Regions from separate parts of the Geothrix edaphica genome, predicted to be linked through region 1. Evidence: riboswitches for the same ligand, from Rfam matches in the RefSeq annotation. Region 1 holds a riboswitch; the other holds the start of a gene.
The links. A riboswitch is a leader RNA that binds a small molecule or an ion and turns the genes downstream of it on or off. The one in region 1 is predicted to bind S-adenosylmethionine.

Region 1 (9,144 bases):
CGTGCCGAAGCGCGCGCCGAAGCTCGAGCGCAGCGCCGCCAGCCTCTACCAGAGTGTCGCGCTCCGGCAGGAGCCCGCGCCCCTCATCGTGGGCGAGCGGACCAACGCGAACGGGTCGAAGAAGTTCCGCGACCTGCTGGCCGCCGAGGACTGGAACGGCATGATCACCCTGGCCAAGGAGCAGCAGAAGGAGGGCGCCCACCTGCTGGACCTCTGCGTGGCCTACGTGGGCCGGGACGAGGTGCGCGACGCGGACGAGCTGCTGGGCCGGCTGGTCTCCCAGATCACGCTCCCCCTCATGATCGACAGCACGGAGGTGCCCGTCATCGAGCGAGCCCTCCAGCGCAGCCCCGGCAAGTGCGTGGTGAACTCCATCAACTTCGAGGACGGCGAGGGCAAGGCCCGGAAGATCCTGGACCTGTGCAAGACCTACGGCGCGGCGGTGGTGGCCCTCACCATCGACGAGCGGGGCATGGCCAAGACCCGCGCGGAGAAGCTGGCCGTGGCGAAGCGCCTGCACGCCCTGGTGGTGGGCGAGTACGGGCTGGATCCCGGCGACCTCATCCTCGATCCGCTGACCTTCACCCTGGGCAGCGGCGACGAGGAATTCCGGGGTTCCGCCGTGGAGACGCTCGAGGCCCTGAAGCTCATCAAGGCCGAGCTGCCGGGGGTCATGACCATCCTCGGCGTGAGCAACGTGAGCTTCGGCCTGAACCCCTCCTCCCGCCACGTGGTCAACGCCCTCATGCTCTACCACGGCGTGAGGCACGGCCTCGACATGGCCATCTTCAATGCGTCGAAGGTCATCCCCGTGGCCAAGATCGATCCCGAGGACCGGCGCATGGTCGAGGATCTCATCTTCGACCGGCGCTCGGAGGGCTACGATCCCCTCAAGGCCGTCCTGGCGCGCTTCAGCGATCGCAAGGCCTCCGTGGCCGACGACCACCGCGCCGACCTGCCCGTGCTGGAGCGCCTGCACCGCGGCATCCTCGATGGCGAGAAGCAGGCCATCCTCGCGGACGTGGACGAGGCCCTGAAGGACCACGACCCGCTGAAGCTCATCAACGAGGTGCTGCTGGGGGCCATGAAGGTGGTGGGCGAGCGCTTCGGCTCCGGCGAGATGCAGCTGCCCTTCGTGCTGGAGAGCGCCGAGGCCATGAAGGCGGCCATCAAACGCATCGAGCCCCACCTGCCCCGGGAGTCCAACTACCAGAAGGGCCGCATCCTCCTGGCCACGGTGAAGGGGGATGTCCACGACATCGGCAAGAACCTGGTGGACATCATCCTCAGCAACAACGGCTTCGAGGTGAAGAACCTGGGCATCAAGCAGCCCATCGAAGCCATCCTCAAGGAGCTGGCGGCCTGGCCCGCGGACGCCATCGGCCTCTCGGGCCTGCTGGTGAAGTCCACCGTGATCATGAAGGAGAACCTGCACTTTCTGGAGGAGCAGGCCCAGCGCGTGCCCGTCATCCTCGGGGGCGCCGCCCTCACCCGCGACTACGTGGAGGGCGACTGCCGGCGGTCCTATTCGGGCGCGGTGCTCTACGCGGAGGACGCCTTCGAGGGCCTGCGCCACATGCAGGCATTGGTGGCAGGGGAGACCGGCGTCCCGGCTCCTGCAACCGCCGCCTCCGCGGCTGGCGATATCAAAATCCTGAAGCGAGGGGGCGCCGCGGTGCCGCTCACAGAAGCGGGCCAGAGCAGCTGGGTGCGCCATGACGCGCCCTCGCCGGAGCCGCCCTTCTGGGGCGTGCGGGAGCTGACGGACGCGCCCGTGGACCTCTTCGCGCACCTGGACGAGTTCGCCCTGGTGCGCAACCGCTGGGGCTTCAGCCAGGGCAGCCAGAGCGACGAGGCCTTCGCCGCCGTGCTGCGGGACAAGGCGGAGCCCCAGCTGGCGCGCTGGAAGGCGCGCCTCGCGGCCGCTCCGGTCTTCCAGCCGAAGGCCCGGTACGGCTACTTCCCCGTGCGGGCCGAGGGCGACGCGCTGCGGGTGCTCGATCCGGCGGACCGGTCCCGCACCCTCGCCGTGCTCGGCTTCCCGCGCCAGGCTGCTGGTCGCCGTCTCTGCATCGCCGACTTCTTCCGGGCCGAGGCCACCGACGTGCTGGCCCTCCAGCTCGTCACGCTGGGCCAGGCCGCCGCGGACCATGCGGCCAAGCTCTACCGGGAGGATGGCTACGCGGACTACTTCGCCTTCCACGGCCTCGCCACGGAGCTGACGGAGGCCTACGCCGAGCGGCTCCACGCCCGCATCCGCCGGGAGCTGGGCATCCACGCCAAGGACCTGCCGGGCCGCGCCCTCTTCGCCCAGGGCTACCAGGGATCGCGCTACTCCTACGGCTACCCGGCCTGCCCCGACCTGGAAGGCAACGGCCCCATCCTCGACCTGCTCCATGGCGCCGAGATCGGCGTCCACCTCAGCGACAGCCACCAGATGGACCCCGAATACAGCACCAGCGCCCTCGTGGCCTGGCATCCCCAGGCGCGGTACTTCTCGGTGTGATGGCCCGGCCCATCCGGCCATGCTCCAATGGTCGAGTAACCGGGCATGGGAGGGGACCATGAGGCTGGCCCTGATGGGTGGATGGCTGCTGCTGGTGGCTCGGCTGCTCTCAGGGCAATCCGTCGTGGCGCTGGCGGATCGGCAGGAGGTCATCCTGGAGGGCCAGGTGCTGCGGCGGACCGCTGCGGAGCCCAGGTTCACGCCGGTCCCCGACCTGCCGGACTTCCGGCCCGGCCTGAGGTCCCTGGCGCGCATGGAGGTGGCCTGGGACGGGTCCAAGGTGTATCAGGTCGGATTCACGGAAGACCGCCATCCGGTGGCCTGCTCGGGAAAGGCCTTCTTCACCGATGCCGGGGAGCGCCAGTGGTCCTGGACGGAGCCGAAGCCCCTGCCCGTCAAAGAAGGGGAAAGCTGGAAGCTCCTGGGGGCCTGGGAAGACAGTCTCCTGTTCCTCCAGGTGAGCCGGGACGCCAAGGCCAAGCCCCGGTCAGCCTCGTCCCCCAAGGGCGGGGCCGTCTCCCAGTGCCTGGTCCGGGTGGACCTGCTGACTGGGGAAACCACACGGCTCCTGGAGGTGCAGGTCGGCAGCGATGCGCGCATGACCGCCGCGTTTTCCCGCGATGCCTTCTACCTGTTCACCGCCACGGGAAAGACCATCCGGGTGCAGGTGGGCACGGAACCCTGGTCCGTGGACCTGCTCCACGCCAATATTTGGGGCGAGGCCGGCGTCACCCTGTGCAAGGACACGGGGGAGTTCCAGAATCCTTCCCTGTTCGGCCAGGCCTTTCTCGATGGGGACGGATCCATCCTGGTCCCGGCCCAGGTGTTTCTGCCCCTGGACCGCGCGGACATCGACTTGGCCTGGTCCCAGCTCCCCCAGCTCCGGAAGGCGGAGCTCATCCAGTCCGGCTTCTGGCCGGTGCCGGCCGACAAGGAGGTCGGCTGGAAGGACGATGTGCGCTTCCTGAGGTTCGATCCCGCAACCGCCCGATTCACCCAGGTGGACCGTTCCCGGTTCGAGCATCTGGTGGTGGAAGAGGAGAAGCCTTTCACGATCCGCCGGTTCCAGGGGCTCGAACCCACCCAGGCCCTCACCTCCGAAGGAGGCAGGATCCAGCCGCTGGAGCAGGCCTTGAGAGCGGCGGAATCCGGGCCGGTACCCAAGGCCAAGCGCGCCACGACAACCGATCCCGCGCCCAGGCCCGGGGCATTCCGGTGAAGCGGCACGATCCAGCTGCCCTGAGTGCAGTGCCTGCCGACATCAGGCCTGCGGCTTGGTGACGAGGTAGGGCCCCAGGGCCAGGTGGCGCAGCCCGGACCGGCGCATGACGTCCATGGCGTCGGCTGGCGACGAAACGATGGGCTCGCCGTGGATGTTGAATGAGGTGTTGAGGAGCGCCCCCCGGCCGGTGCGTTCCCGGAATCGCTCGAGGATGCGGTGGTAGCCGGGATTCTGCTCCCGGGTCACCACCTGGGGCCGGATGGTCCCGTCCTCCGGATGGCAGGCCGCCTTGACCTCGGCCGTGTTCCGGGAATCGAAGGCGAGGATCATGTAGGGCGCCGCGAAACCCTTGGGGTTGTGGATGTACCGGTCGGCGCACTCGGCCAGCACGGAGGGCGCGAAGGGCATCCAGAAGTCCCGGCACTTGATGGCGTTGTTCACGGTCCGGACCACATCGGGCCGGGTGGGATCCGCCAGGATGGATCGGTTGCCCAGGGCCCGGGCGCCGAACTCCTCCCGGCCATGGACGCGGGCCACGATCTCCCCCCGGCTGAGGAGATCGGCGATCTCGGCTTCGAGGTCCGGCGGCGTGGAGACCTCCCATCCCGCCTCCCGGGCCTCCCGGGCGGCCCGGTCGTAGTCGCCTGGCGCGGGTTCCGGGCCGAGGTAGAGGGACTCCAGGGGCTCGATCAGGTCCGCCTTCCCCTGGTCCGCCAGGAAGGCCCAGGCGGCGCCCAGGGCGTTGGTCTCGTCCCCGCAGGAGGGGAACACCCGGAGGTCGTCCACCTCGGGCAGCTCACCAATGGCCTTGTTGAGCTTGACGTTCATGAAGACGCCGCCGGAGAGCCGGAGCTTCCGCTGGCCGGTCCGCCTCAGCCAGTCCCGGACCCACTCGGTGATGAACTCTTCCGTGAACGCCTGGAGGCCCGCGCAGATATGGTCGAACCGGGTGAACTCCAGCCGCCTGCGCCAGAACTCATAGGCGAAGCTGGGATTGGGGGTGCCGGCGGCCCGGCGCCAGGTGCCGTCGGCATGCTCGAAGGAGCTGCGGAACAGGCGCTTGGCCTGGTCGACCCGGTCGCCGCTGGCGTAGGGCGCCATGCCCATGAGCTTGTACTCGTGCTCCATGGGCACCATCCCCATGAGGGCGGTGATGACCTCCCACAGGTTGCCGATGGAGTGCTCTTCGCGGACGGTCGCGATGCGCTCCAGCTTCCCTCCGGGCCTGGGCAGGGACACGGTGGCGCAGAGGGAGTCCCCGGCCCCATCGAGGGTGATCACGAGGGCCTGCTCGTCGATCCCGCAGCCCAGGTGGGCCGTGGCGGCGTGGCAGCGGTGGTGCTCGATGGTGGAGACCTTCCGCCGCTCGACGCCATGGGACATCAACCGCTCGATCTGCCGTTCGCGGCGCCAGCGGTGGACCAAGCGGCGGACCGGCGTCTTCTCCAGCAGTTCCTTCATCCGTCCGTCCAGCCGCGAGGCAGCCTTGTAGCTGCGGATCCGGCTCGCGGCCTCGTTGACCCCGGGGGCGGTGTCGGCGTAGGAGCCGTAGCCGCCGAAGACATAGGCATCGACATCCTGCCATCGCAGCCCCTGGCTTTCGAGGAGCCGCCCGATCGCCTGCTCCGGAAACCCGCGCCGGTTCTTCACCCGCGTGGGGCGCTCTTCCTGCAGGGCCCCGATCAGCCGTCCATCCTGGAGGAGCGCGGCAGAGGCGGTGTGGCTCGCGTTGATTCCGCAGATCAGCATGCTGGATCCCTGGTGGGCAGAGGTTCTGCGGGAAGGGTGCAGTGTGCGCGTGGGATGACCCGTCGAAAGGTCTAAGTGGCGGTTCGACTATCAGATTTTATTCGTTTTTATTTATGCATATTCATATTTTTTCTAATCACATCCTTGTGATGAATGCGTTTTATAAAAGGCCAGATCACGGCAGACCCGGTATCCCACTGCGGTAGCTCCCGGCCGGAGCCGCCGCACGATTCCCGTGACAACAGGGGTTGCATCTCCCGACCCGTGGCGATACCTTTCTTCACCGGCCCTTCGGGGCCGTTCTCTTACGAGATCCTTGCCAGTTCCATAGCGAGTTATCCAGAAAGGTGGAGGGACGGGCCCTGTGAAACCTTGGCAACCTGCGAAAGCAAGGTGCCAATTCCTGCCGCGATTGAGCAATCAAGCGCGGAGAGATGTCGAGCTGTGTCGAGCTGACGCAATCATCGAAGGGGCCCGAGCAATCGGGCCCCTTTTGCTTTTCCTGGACTTGCTTGGACAGACGAGGCCTCGGCCTTCCCATCCCATTTCCAGGAGCCACCATGAGCACCACCACCCCCCGCTTCGAAACCATCGCCCTCCACGGGGGCCACAGCCCGGACTCGGACACGAAGAGCCGGGCCGTGCCCATCTACCAGACCACCAGCTACGTGTTCGACAGCACGGAGCACGGCGCGGCCCTCTTCAACCTGGAGGTGCCGGGGAACATCTACACCCGGATCATGAACCCCACCACGGCCGTGCTGGAGCAGCGCGTGGCCCAGCTGGAGGGCGGCATCGGGGCCCTGGCCACGGCCTCGGGCCAGGCGGCCATCACCCTCGCGCTCACCACCCTGCTGCGGGGCGGCGACCACGTGGTGGCTGGCAACAACCTCTACGGGGGCACTTACAACCTGCTGAGCCACACCCTGCCGCGGGCGGGCATCACCACCACCTTCGTGGATTCCACCAAGCCCGAGGCCTTCCGCGCCGCCCTCCGGCCCGAGACCCGCGCCATCTACATCGAAGCCGTGGGGAATCCCAAGCTGGACGTGCCCGACTTCGAGGCCATCGCCGCCATCGCCCACGCCGCGGGGATTCCGCTCATCGTGGACAACACCCTGCCCAGCCCCTACCTGCTGAATCCCTTCAAGGTCGGGGCGGACATCGTGGTGCACAGCGCCACCAAGTATCTCGGGGGCCACGGCACCTCCGTGGCGGGCCTCATCGTGGACGGCGGCACCTTCGACTGGAAGAGCGGCAAGTTCCCCGAGTTCACCGAGCCCTTCGCCGCCTATCACGGCGCCATCCTGGCAGACCTCGCCGGCCCCGCGGCCTTCATCACCAAGGCCCGCATCGAGGGTCTGCGCGACACCGGCGCGGCCCTGAGCCCCTTCAACGCCTTCCTCATCCTCCAGGGCATCGAGACCCTGCACCTGCGCCTGGAGCGCCACGGCGCCAACGCCCTGGCCCTGGCCCAGTGGCTTTCGACGCATCCCAAGGTGGCCTGGGTGAACTACCCCGGCCTGCCCACCAGCCCGAACCATGCCGCCGCCGCCCGGTACTTCCGCAAGGGCGCGGGCTTCGGCGGCATCCTCACCTTTGGCCTCAAGTCCACAGCATCGGGGGGTGGGCTGAAGGCCGGCGGGGCCGTCATCGACGCCGTGCAGCTCTTCTCGCGCCTGGCCAACCTGGGCGACGCCAAGAGCCTCATCATCCATCCCGCCAGCACCACGCACGCGCAGCTGTCCGCGGAGGAGCGCGTGGCCACCGGCGTCACCGACGACCTGATCCGCCTCTCCGTGGGCCTCGAGCACATCGACGACCTCATCGGGGACCTGGACCAGGCGCTGGCGAAAGCGTAGGCCCCGGCCATGCCCGTCAAGGTCCCCGCATCCCTCCCGGCCCGCGGCACCCTCGAAGCGGAAAACGTGTTCCTGATGGAGGAGCCCCGCGCCCTCCAGCAGGACATCCGCCCCCTCCGCATCGCGATCCTGAACCTGATGCCCACCAAGATCGCCACGGAGACGCAGCTCCTGCGCCTGCTGGGGAACACCCCCCTGCAGGTGGAGGTCACGCTGCTCCACACAGCCTCCCACGAAGCGAAGAACACACCGGCGGAGCATCTGCTGGAGCACTATGTGTCCTTCGCGGAGGTGCGCGATCAGACCTTCGACGGGCTCATCGTCACCGGCGCCCCCGTGGAGACGTTGCCCTTCGAGGCCGTGGACTACTGGCCGGAGCTGGCGGAGCTGCTGGACTGGGCGCGGACGAACGTCTTCTCCAGCCTCTTCATCTGCTGGGGCGCCCAGGCGGCCCTCCACCGCTACTACGGGGTCCCCAAGCATCCCCTGGCGGAGAAGCTGTTCGGCGTCTTCCCCCACCGGACGCTGGCGCGCCACGAGCGCATCGTGCAGGGCTTCGATGATGTGTTCTTCGCGCCCCACTCCCGCCACACGGAGACCCGCCGGGAGGACATCCTGGCGGAGCCGCGGCTGGAGCTGCTCGCCGAATCCGACGAAGCGGGGGTCTACCTGATCCAGTCCGCGGACCGCCGTCAGGTCTTCGTGACGGGGCACTCGGAGTACGATCCGGGCACCCTCCAGGGCGAGTACGCGCGGGACCTCGGCAAGGGCCTGCCCATCGGCATCCCGAAGAACTACTTCCCCGGCGACGACCCCACCCGCGAGCCCCTGGTCCGCTGGCGGGGCCACGCCAACCTGCTCTTCGCCAACTGGCTGAACTACTTCGTCTACCAGGAGGCCCCCTTCGACCTGGGCCTCCTCCCCGTGGAAGGGAGGCAGGCATGAGCCTGAAGGTCCTCAAGTTCGGCGGCAGCTCCGTGGGCAGCGCCGAGGCCCTCCGCCGCGCGGCGGCCATCGTGAAGGACGAGCTTCCCTCGGGCGGCCTCGTGGTGGTATCGGCCCTGCGCGGCACCACGGATCGTATCCTCGACGCCTGCGCCGCCGCCGGCGCAGGCCGCGTCTCCGAAGCCCAGGCCCACCTGGCCGCGCTCCGCGACCGGCATCGGGGGACGGCCGCCGGCCTGGGGCTGCTGGACACCGTCGCGGCCGAGTGGGAGCCCCTGTTCGACCGGCTGGACCAGCTGCTCACGGGGATGGCCATGCTGGGCGAGGCCACCTCCCGGGGTCGGGACTCCGCCCTGGCCGTGGGCGAGACGCTGTCGGCGCACCTGGCGGCGGCCTGCTTCGGCGGGACCTTCCGGGAGGTCCGCGAGGTGATGCGGACCGATGCCCGCTTCGGCAAGGCCCGGCCCCAGCTCGCGGATCTGCGCGCGGCCGCCGCCCCCTGGCGCGAGGCGCTGGCGGCCGGCGCCCTGTGGATCACCCAGGGCTTCCTGGGCGCCACGGCCGAGGGCCTCACCACCACCCTGGGCCGGGGCGGTTCCGACACCAGCGCCACGCTGCTGGGCGAGGCCCTCGCGGCGGACGAGGTGCAGATCTGGACCGACGTGGACGGCGTGCTGACGGCGGATCCCAGCCTGGTGCCCGAGGCCCGGCCCATCCCCCAGATGAGCCTGGGCGAGGCGGAGGCGCTCAGCGCCTTCGGCGCCAAGGTGCTCCACGCGGACTCTCTCGCCCCCGGGGGCCGGGCGGGCTTCCGGCTCGTGGTGGCCAACACCTTGCGGCCGAGCGCCTCCCGCACGGAG
Region 2 (9,144 bases), on a different contig from region 1:
GTTGCCGCTGATGCCGTCGAGGGTCTGAAGCCCTCGGGATGCCAGTCTTCAACCCCAGGATGGACTCCATGCCGAACGACCTCGCCTTCTCCAAGTTCCATGCGCTCGGGAACGACTACCTCGTGATCGATCCCACGCGGACGGCCTTCGATTTGGAGGCCCGGCTCGTCCAGGCCCTCTGCGACCGCCACCGCGGCATCGGCTCCGATGGCCTCCTCCTCGGCCCGCTGCCCGTTCCGGGCGACCCGCAGGCCTTCGGCCTCCGGATCTTCAACCCCGATGGCAGCGAATCGGAGAAGAGCGGGAACGGGCTGCGCATCTTCGCCCGGTACCTGCTGGAGGCGGGCCATGTCCACGGGGCCGGTTGCCGCATCCACACCACAAGCGGGACCGCGGAGGTCCAGTATCTGGCCCCGGATGGGAGCCTGGTGCAGGTGGACATGGGCCTGCCGGCCTTCCGGGCGGGCGACATCCCCTTCACAGGGCTCGCGGCCCACCTGGAGGTCCTGCAGGTCCCCCTCTTCCTGCCCACGGGGCCCGTCACCATCACCGCCCTGAGCGTGGGCAACCCCCACTGCGTGCTCTTCCCCGGGAGCGTGTCCGCCGCCGAGGCCCAGCGGCTCGGCCCCCGCATCGAGCGGCATCCCGACTTCCCCAACCGGGTGAACGTCCAGCTGGTGGAGGTGGTTGACCGGCGGCACATCCGCATCGAGATCTGGGAGCGGGGCGCCGGCTACACGCTGGCCTCCGGCAGCAGCAGCTGCGCCGCCGCGGCGGCCTGCCGGAGGCTCGGGCTGGTGGAGGACCGCCTCCGGGTGCTCATGCCGGGCGGCGCCATCGACATCGCCTTCACGGACCAGGGCCGCATCCTCATGACGGGCCCGGTCCAGGCCGTCTACCAGGGCCGCCTTCACGGGGGATGGACACCATGACGGTCCCGCAGCCCGATCCCGAGCGCATCGCCCGGTGGACCCTCCAGCTCTGCCAGGTGGATTCCACCACCGGGCAGGAGGCGGCCCTGATCCCCCTCCTCACGGGAATGTTCCGCGACCTCGGCGCGCGGGTGCTGTGGCAGACGGTGGAAGGCGGCCGCCGGAACCTGCTGGCCACCTGGGGCGACCCCAAGCTGCTCTTCAGCACCCACCTCGACACCGTGCCGCCCTACCTGCCCCCCCGGCGGGAGGCCGGCCGCCTCTGGGGACGCGGCACCTGCGACGCCAAGGGCATCCTGGCCACGATGATGGAGACGATCCGCCTGCTGCTGGCCGAGGGCCGCCGGGACCTCGCCTTCCTAGGCGTGGTGGGCGAGGAGACGGACAGCCTCGGCGCCCGGATCGCCCTGGACCTGAAGCGGACCCTCCCAGACCTGCTCGGCGTCATCAACGGCGAGCCCACCGGCAATGTGCTGGCCACGGGCCAGCGCGGCTCCGCCCACCTCTGCCTGCGCTGCCGCGGGAGGGCCGCCCACAGCGGCACACCCGAGGAGGGCCTCAACGCCGCCTTCCCCATGTTCGACTGGATCAGCGATCTGCGCCGGCTCCCCGGGCGCGTGGATCCCGTCCTCGGACCCGAAGTCTGGAACCTCGGCACGCTGAAGACGGGCCGGGCCATCAACGTCGTGCCGGACGAGGCCGAGACCCGCCTGTTCGCCCGGACGGTGGCGGGGAGCACCTTCGTGCAGGACGTGCAGCGGCTGCGGCCGGAGGTGGGCGAAGTGGATGTCCTATTCGAGCGCGGCCCCGAGGTGTTCCCCCGCCTGGAGGGGTTCCCCACGGCCCCCGTGCCCTTCGGCTCGGACGCTCCCACCCTGCGCAACCTGGCCCGGAGCCGGTTCGTGGTGATGACCGGCCCAGGCTCCATCCGGGTGGCTCACACCGAAGACGAGTTCCTGGATCTGGCCGAGGCCGTGACCGGCGCCCGGCAGTACCTGGACCTGACCCGGTACCTCCTCGACCGCCCCCAGGGTTCCGACTACGTCATCTGAATCCCCTTGGCAGGGGGCCCGGCCCGTCAGATACTGTTGGAACACAGGATCTTTGCCAGTTTCATCACGCGATATCCAGAAAGGTGGAGGGACGGGCCCTGTGAAACCTTGGCAACCTGCGAAAGCAAGGTGCCAATTCCTGCCGCAAGCGATTGCGGAGAGATGCTGACGTGTCAGAAGCTGACATGCGAAGGGGCCCGAGTCATCGGGCCCCTTCTCTGTTTTTGGATCGCAATGGAACGACGGAGGTCCTCCCTTCCAGGAGGCTTTCATGAGCGAGCAGTACCTCGATACCAACGTGCCGGGCAACCCGGCCTACCACTTCAGCATCCAGCCCCCGGCCCGGGAGAGCCGGGCCGGGTGGAGCCGCCGGCCGGAGCTGGTGCCGGGCGCGGGCCCGGCCACCCAGTGTGTGCATGCGGGCGTGCAGCCCGACCCGGCCTACGGATCGGTCATGCCCCCGCTGTACCTCTCATCCACCTTCGCCTTCAAGGACATCTGCACCAACGCGGGCTACGACTACACCCGCAGCGGCAACCCCACCCGGGCGGCCCTGGAGGAGGCCCTCGCCCTGCTGGAGGGCGGCCATGGCGCCACCTGCACCAGCACGGGCATGAGTGCCATTCTCGTGGCTCTCAACCTGCTGCCCCATGGCAGCCACCTCATCTCCACCGTGGACTGCTACGGAGGCACCTTCCGCCTGCTGGAGCATGCCCAGCGCTTCTACGGCCTGGAGGTCACCTACCTGGACCTGGCGGACCTCCCGGCGGTCGAGGCGGCCCTCCGGCCCAACACGCGCATGATCTGGATCGAGACCCCCTCGAATCCCCTGCTGCGGCTCACGGACATCGCCGCCGTGGCGGAGCTGGGCCACCGCCAGCCGGACTGCCTGGTGGCCGTGGACAACACGTTCCTGTCGCCCTACCTCCAGCGCCCCTTCGACCTCGGCGCCGACCTCGTCATCCACTCCACGACCAAGTACCTCAACGGCCACAGCGACGTGGTGGGCGGCGCCGTGGTGGCGGGGCCCGGCCGCCTGGCCCTCACCCAGCAGATCCAGAGCGGGAACAACCTGCTGGGCACCTCGCAAGCGCCCCACGACTGCTTCCTGGTGCTGCGCGGCCTGAAGACCCTGCCCCTGCGCATGCGCCAGCACGAGGCCACGGCCCAGGTGCTGGCGGAGTTCCTGGCCGCCCATCCCGCCGTGGGCAAGGTCCACTTCCCGGGCCTGCCCGGCCATCCGCAGCACGAGCTCGCGAAGCGGCAGCAGCGGGGCTTCGGCGCCATGCTCAGCTTCGAGCTGGCGGAGGGCGGCGCCGAGCGGCTGAACCACGTGCTCCGGAAGCTGCGCTGGTTCACGCTGGCCGAGAGCCTGGGGGGCGTGGAATCGCTGGTGGCGCATCCCGCCTCCATGACCCACGCCTCCATGACGCCGGAAGCCCGCCGCCGGGCCGGCATCACCGACGACCTCATCCGGCTCTCCGTGGGCCTGGAGGACGTGCAGGACCTGCGCGCCGACCTGGCCCAGGCCCTGGCCTTTGACTGATCGCTACTGGATCCCCAGCAGCTCCACATCGAAGATCAGCTCGGCGTTGGGCGGGATCTCGCCGCCCGCGCCGCGGGCGCCGTAGCCCAGGGCCGCCGGGATGACGAGGGTGCGCTTGCCGCCCACCTTCATGGTCAGCAGCCCCTCGTCCCAGCCCTTGATGACGCGGCCCACGCCGACGGGAAAGACCAGCGGCTCGCCGCGATCCACGGAGCTGTCGAACTTCTTGCCCTTCTTCCCGTGGTCCGAGAGCCAGCCCGTGTAGTGGACCGAGCAGCGCTGGCCGGGCTGGGGCGAGGCCCCCGTGCCGACCTGGGTGTCGAGGTACTGGAGGCCGGTCAGGGTCGTGATCATGGCAGGCGCTTTCTTTTTGGGGCGTTGAGCCCGTTTCTTGGCGGGGGCAGCGGTCTGGGCGGCCAGGGTCTGGGTGGCCAGCGGCAGCGCGAGCAGCAGCGCAGCCAAGGTGGAGCATCTGCGGGTCATGACACCTCCAGCCTCCGAGTCTACGGGAAGGAGCGCCCCTGATGCACCGGATCAGGAGGCGGCCAAGAACCCGGCGAGGGCGCCCCGGTCCCGCAACTCCCTCAGCAGGCTCAAGGTGGCAGGCAGGCCCGTCAGCCCCAGGGCCGCCATGGCTTCGGCCAGGCTCTCCGTCTGGGCCCGGGTCAGCAAGGCCGCGGCGGCCGGGGTCAGGTCCATGAGCTGCGCCTGCCCCTCAGCATCCCGGTGGGCCAGCAGGTGGGTGGGGCATGCCTCGGGCACGGGCTGGGCTTCGCTCACCTGGTGGACCGCGTGGCGGTACGACACCACCTGGGTGGCCGGATGGAGCACGAGGCGATCCTGTGGCCCAGGATCGGGATGGAGCCCCGGAGGAGGATCAGTCTCCGGAAACCGCGCCACCAGCACTTCCAGGATCTCGGCGTGAGCCAGTTCCAGGAGGTAGGGCCAGGTGGCCTGGCCCCAGCCCGTCTCCGCCAGCCAGCCCAGGAAGGCCGGGGCGATGTCCCGGTAGTGCCGGCTGGCCACGCAGCGCGCCTGGAGGAAGGCCTCGATGCAGGGCTCCCAGGCGTCCTCCCGCTCAAGCAGGGCCCTGGTGATGGGGAACATGGCCTCGATGGGGTCCAGCAGGCTCAGGCGGGCCAGCTCGCGGTAGGCGGCCAGGCCTCCGCTGAACTGCCGGAAGCTCTGGGCGTCCGCCTCGGGCAGCCCGTGGCTCCGGGCGAATCTGGCGGGATCCTCCTCGAAGGTGGCCCCTTCCGGATCGAGTATCAGGGCCGCCAGGGCCCGCTGGAGGGCCAAGGCCTCAGCCATGGCCGCCTCCCACCGGCACCGCCAGGACCTCATCGTAGGCGGCCTGGAGGCGGGACCGCTCCGCCAGCAGGTCCTCCAGGTCCGGGATGTGGTTGTCGCGTTCGAGCAGCACGGGCACGGGACGCCCCAGGCGGGCCAGGGTCCACTGCATCAGCTCGATGACGGGGTCGATGACGTCAGCGCCGTGGGTATCCACGGTGAGCGCCCCGAAGCGCTTGTGACCCGCGATGTGCAACTGGGCCACGCGGTCCAGGGGCATGCGCGCCAGCCAGGCCTTGGGGTCGAAGCCGAAGTTGAGGGCATTCACGTAGACGTTGTTCACGTCGAGCAGCCAGCCCACGTCGGCCCCCTCCAGCACCTCGGTGATGAAGGCGGCCTCGTCCATCTCGGCCCGGCCCAGCTCGGCGTAGTAGGTGATGTTCTCCAGGAGGAGTGGCACGGGCAGGCGGGCCTGGAGGTCCCGGGCCCGCGCCACCGTGTGGCGGACGGCCTCCCGCGTGAAGGGGATGGGCAGCAGCTCGTGGAGGCAGCTGCCGTCCACGCTGGTGAAGCAGAGGTGCTCGGAGTGCCAGGGCGTCCCCGTGCGGACGAGGAAGCGCCCCAGATCCCGCAGGTAGTCCCCGTCCCAGGGATCGAAGCCGCCCACGGAGATGGCCAGGCCGTGGGTGAGGACGGGGTCGCGGTCGAGGATGGCGCAGGCGTCCCGGTGGGGGCGCCCGCCATCCCCGACCACGTTCTCGGGGCAGGTCTCCCAGAAGGGCACGCCGTGGGCCGGCCGGGCCACCACCGCCTCCAGATGGGGGCGGCGGAGGCCCAGGCCCACGCCCATGAAACGGCCCAGTGCCATGGGGGCCTCCTGCCTACTTCTTCTCTTCCTTCTTGTCCTTGCCGCAGCTGCCCTCTTTCTTGTCCTTCTTGTCCTTCTTCATGTCCGCGCTGCCGCAGCCACCGCCGCCGCCGCAGCCGCCTTCCTTCGCCTTGCCCTTGGCGTCCTTCGCGTCCTTGGTCTTCGCCTTGTCCTTCGCGTCGGGCTTGGCGTCCTTGGAGCCGCAGTCCCCGGCCTGGGACAGGGCCGCCTCCGAGCCGAAGCTGCCCACGGGCGTGGCCGCGACGGCGGTGGAACCCCCCGCCACCAGGGAGCCGGCCGCGAAGAGGGTGGCGGCACCAATGAGTTTCGTGATCATGAAATCCTCCTGCGGGCACACCCGCGGCAGGGGCCGCCGCGCGGCCCCGGAAACAGTCGTCCATGCCCATCCCCTTCCGGTGGTCCGGATTCCAGGGCTGGCCAGGTCGTCAGCCTGTGGGGTGCTGGCATCCGTAAAGATGTGACGACCTTTTTCGGATTTCGCGTGTTTTCCCATGGTCGGGCTTAAAAGCACCTATCCACATGACCTAACATGGCCATGGGGAACCGGAAGCGAACGCTCCCCGGGGGAGAATCCAGATGCCGAATATTGCTTCCATTCTGAAGGTGGAAATCGTGCGGTTGGCCCGCAAGGAATTGCGGGCTGAAACGGAAGGCCTCAAGAAGGCCGCTGCCCAGTACCGGTCCGACCTCTCGACGTTGAAGCGGAAGGTGGCTTCCCTGGAGAAGCAGGTGGCCCGTCTGGAGAAGAAAGCACCGGGACGGGTGGCACCCCAGGCAGACGGGGAAGGAGCCACCCGCACGAGATTCAGCGCCAAGGGGCTGGCGAGCAAACGGCACAAGCTGGGGCTGTCCGCCGCCGAGATGGGCGCCCTCCTGAACGTCTCCGCCCAGACCGTCTACAACTGGGAAGCGGAGAAATCGAAGCCCCGCCAGGCCCAGCTGGCGGCCATTGCCGCCGTGAGAAGCCTGGGGAAACGGCAGGCCAAGGCGCGCCTCGAGGAGTTGGCGAATTCGTGATCGGCCGGGACCTTCGCCCAGGAAGGGCCCTCAGAGCGTCTGGGTGATGGACTCCGGGGTGATCGCCAAGGTCGCCCGGGCCCAGGCGAACCTGGCCTTGAGCATCTCGAAGTCAGGTCCCGACGTGATGAAGGCCGCCCTGCCTTTGATCAGGAAGCCGGTTCCGGTGCCTTGCAGGCCGGCCACCTTGGAACTCCCCAGGGTGACGAGCACGTGGTCATTGAAGGCCAGATTGGCCTCCGTGCGCTGCATGCCGCCCGCAGGGATCAGGAGCCGCCCATCCTCCATCACGCGGATATAGCTGTTCCACGTGTTGACCATATGCGGCCCGTCCTGGCCGAGGGTGGCGATCGCGACCACACCATCCTTGGCCAGGACCTGGGTCATTTTCTCGGGGATGTCCATGGCTGCCTCCTGGGCTGGGGTGGAGCGGCCTTCCGGGCGCCCCCCCCCAAGCATGCAGCCATTCCGGCCGGAGGGGCCGTCCCGCTGCATGCCGAATTCCGACGTTCCCGCGCCCGGACTACCCCACTATCCTTGAATCGCCAGGTTGCGGGTGGGGAGCCATGGACGTCGCCGGTACCGCCAGGGATTTCCCCATCGTCTGCGTCGGCGGTTCCGCAGGCGGTCTCGACGCCTATACCAGGCTGTTGCGCCATCTGCCGGGCGACATGGGTGTCGCCATCGTCATCGTCAATCATGTAAGGACCTTCGCCACCCAGCTCCACGAGATCCTGCCGGGCTGCACAGCGATGCCCGTCCAGCTGATCACGGATCATCTGCTCATCCGGCCCAACCGGGTGTTCATCATTCCCGAACAGCGGGACCTGCACGTGCTTGGTGGCAACTTCCACTTGAAGCCGATATCGAAGCCCAGGGGCTGGCCCGATGTCATCACGGTCTTCCTGCGTTCCCTGGCCGAACACTGGGAGGGCAAGCTGATCGCAGTCATCGTCTCCGGCTACGACGGGGATGGCGCTGCGGCGCTTCGCGGCATCAAGGAGGTCGGAGGCATCACGATCGCGCAGAGGCTCGACACGGCCTTGCAGCCCGACATGCCCGAGAGCGCCATCGCCACCGGCTTCGTGGATTTCGTCCAGTCCCCCGAGGATATCGCCGGGACCATCCTTCGGATCGCCCGCGAAGTGAAGGAGTCGAGCGGCCAAGGCTGAAACCTTGTGCCGACCAGGATGTGACCTTTCCCCACCGATGGTCCCACTCAGGTCTTAGGCCGCGGTGCCCTTCCCCGGGGCTTGCCCGAGACTTCCGTCCTGAGCTCGGCTTCAAGGGCCTTGGCGCGGGTGATCTCCGTGAACGTGACGACCACCCCGCCAATGGCATTCTGGATGGTCCGATAGGGCAGGATCCGGGTCGAGAACCAGGCTGTGCCTTGCTGGGCGGACACTTCCCTCTCGCTGAACACCAGGGTTCGAAGGACCTCGGTGGCGTCCCGCTCCAGATCCGGATAGTCGAGATTGCTGACGATGTCTGTGATCGGCCGTCCCACATCGCTTTGAATGAGCTTGAAGATCCGGGTCGCGCCCTTGGTGAAGCGGCGGACATGCAGATGCTCGTCCAGGAAGAGCGTGGCGATATCCGTGGCATCCAGGAGGTTCTTCATGTCGTTGTTGGTCGCCGACAGCTCCTCGACCTTGGACTGCTGCTCGGCGTTCACCGTCTGAAGCTCCTCGTTCAGCGACTGGAGCTCCTCTTTGGAGGTGGTCAGCTCCTCGTTGGTGGACTGCAGCTCCTCGTTGGTGGACTGCAGCTCCTCGTTGGTGGCCTTCAGTTCCTCCTGGGAGGTCTGCATCTCCTCCCGGTTGCTCTGGAGTTCCTCCAGGGCTGACTTCAGCTCCGCCTCCAGCTCCGCCAGCCGGGCCAGATCTGAGGGAAGGTTCTTTCCGGCCTTCGAAGACTTGACTGGCGGAGCGGCGGGCTGGTCCGAGAAGACCGTCATCACGGTGCCCTTCAGCGCTTCAGGGGCCTGCAGGGCCTGGACCGTCAGATCCACGATCTGGGTGCCGCCATTGCCGCCCACTCGAAGCCCCCGGACAACCACCGGCTCGGTCTGGCTCAGGGCCTTGCGGAACGCCATTCCGAGGTCAGCGCGCAGTCCCTCCCTGGCCATGGCGAAGAGGTTCCAGTTCGCTTTCCCCATGGCTGGTTCCAGGTACTTGCCGGTCTTGCCGCTGATGTAGAGGATGTCGCCAGCCTCGGACGACAGCACCGCCGGAGGGGCGAACCGCTGCAGCAGAACCTGGTCTGCAAGGGACTGGAGATTGACCGAGGTCTTTGGCACAGTGGCCTCGCGAATGCTCTCCCTGGGGAGGGGAGGGGTGATGGGGAACGGGGCAAACCCGGGTGTCTGGGAATTCGCCTTCCGGTGGAAGAGCCTGGCCTTGCCCGGAAGGGGGACGA

Region 2: another riboswitch for S-adenosylmethionine. It lies ahead of QSJ30_RS08505 (trans-sulfuration enzyme family protein); the one in region 1 lies ahead of QSJ30_RS00745 (O-acetylhomoserine aminocarboxypropyltransferase/cysteine synthase family protein).

The regions. Positions count from the first base shown of each region.
Region 1 covers NZ_BSDC01000001.1:155,331-164,474, reverse strand. Annotated here, with positions in the region: gene metH (methionine synthase) at 1-2,506, shown strand, start outside; gene QSJ30_RS00755 (hypothetical protein) at 2,565-3,725, shown strand; gene QSJ30_RS00750 (carbamoyltransferase C-terminal domain-containing protein) at 3,768-5,477, opposite strand; SAM riboswitch class I at 5,810-5,918, shown strand; gene QSJ30_RS00745 (O-acetylhomoserine aminocarboxypropyltransferase/cysteine synthase family protein) at 6,038-7,339, shown strand; gene metA (homoserine O-acetyltransferase MetA) at 7,349-8,284, shown strand; gene QSJ30_RS00735 (aspartate kinase) at 8,281-9,144, shown strand, end outside.
Region 2 covers NZ_BSDC01000002.1:143,302-152,445, forward strand. Annotated here, with positions in the region: gene dapF (diaminopimelate epimerase) at 69-932, shown strand; gene QSJ30_RS08500 (M20 family metallopeptidase) at 929-1,984, shown strand; SAM riboswitch class I at 2,053-2,153, shown strand; gene QSJ30_RS08505 (trans-sulfuration enzyme family protein) at 2,256-3,530, shown strand; gene QSJ30_RS08510 (FKBP-type peptidyl-prolyl cis-trans isomerase) at 3,534-4,013, opposite strand; gene QSJ30_RS08515 (HvfC family peptide modification chaperone) at 4,065-4,841, opposite strand; gene QSJ30_RS08520 (MbnB/TglH/ChrH family RiPP precursor modification enzyme) at 4,834-5,688, opposite strand; gene QSJ30_RS08525 (hypothetical protein) at 5,702-6,025, opposite strand; gene QSJ30_RS08530 (helix-turn-helix domain-containing protein) at 6,322-6,726, shown strand; gene QSJ30_RS08535 (pyridoxamine 5'-phosphate oxidase family protein) at 6,757-7,131, opposite strand; gene QSJ30_RS08540 (chemotaxis protein CheB) at 7,293-7,898, shown strand; gene QSJ30_RS08545 (chemotaxis protein CheB) at 7,946-9,144, opposite strand, start outside.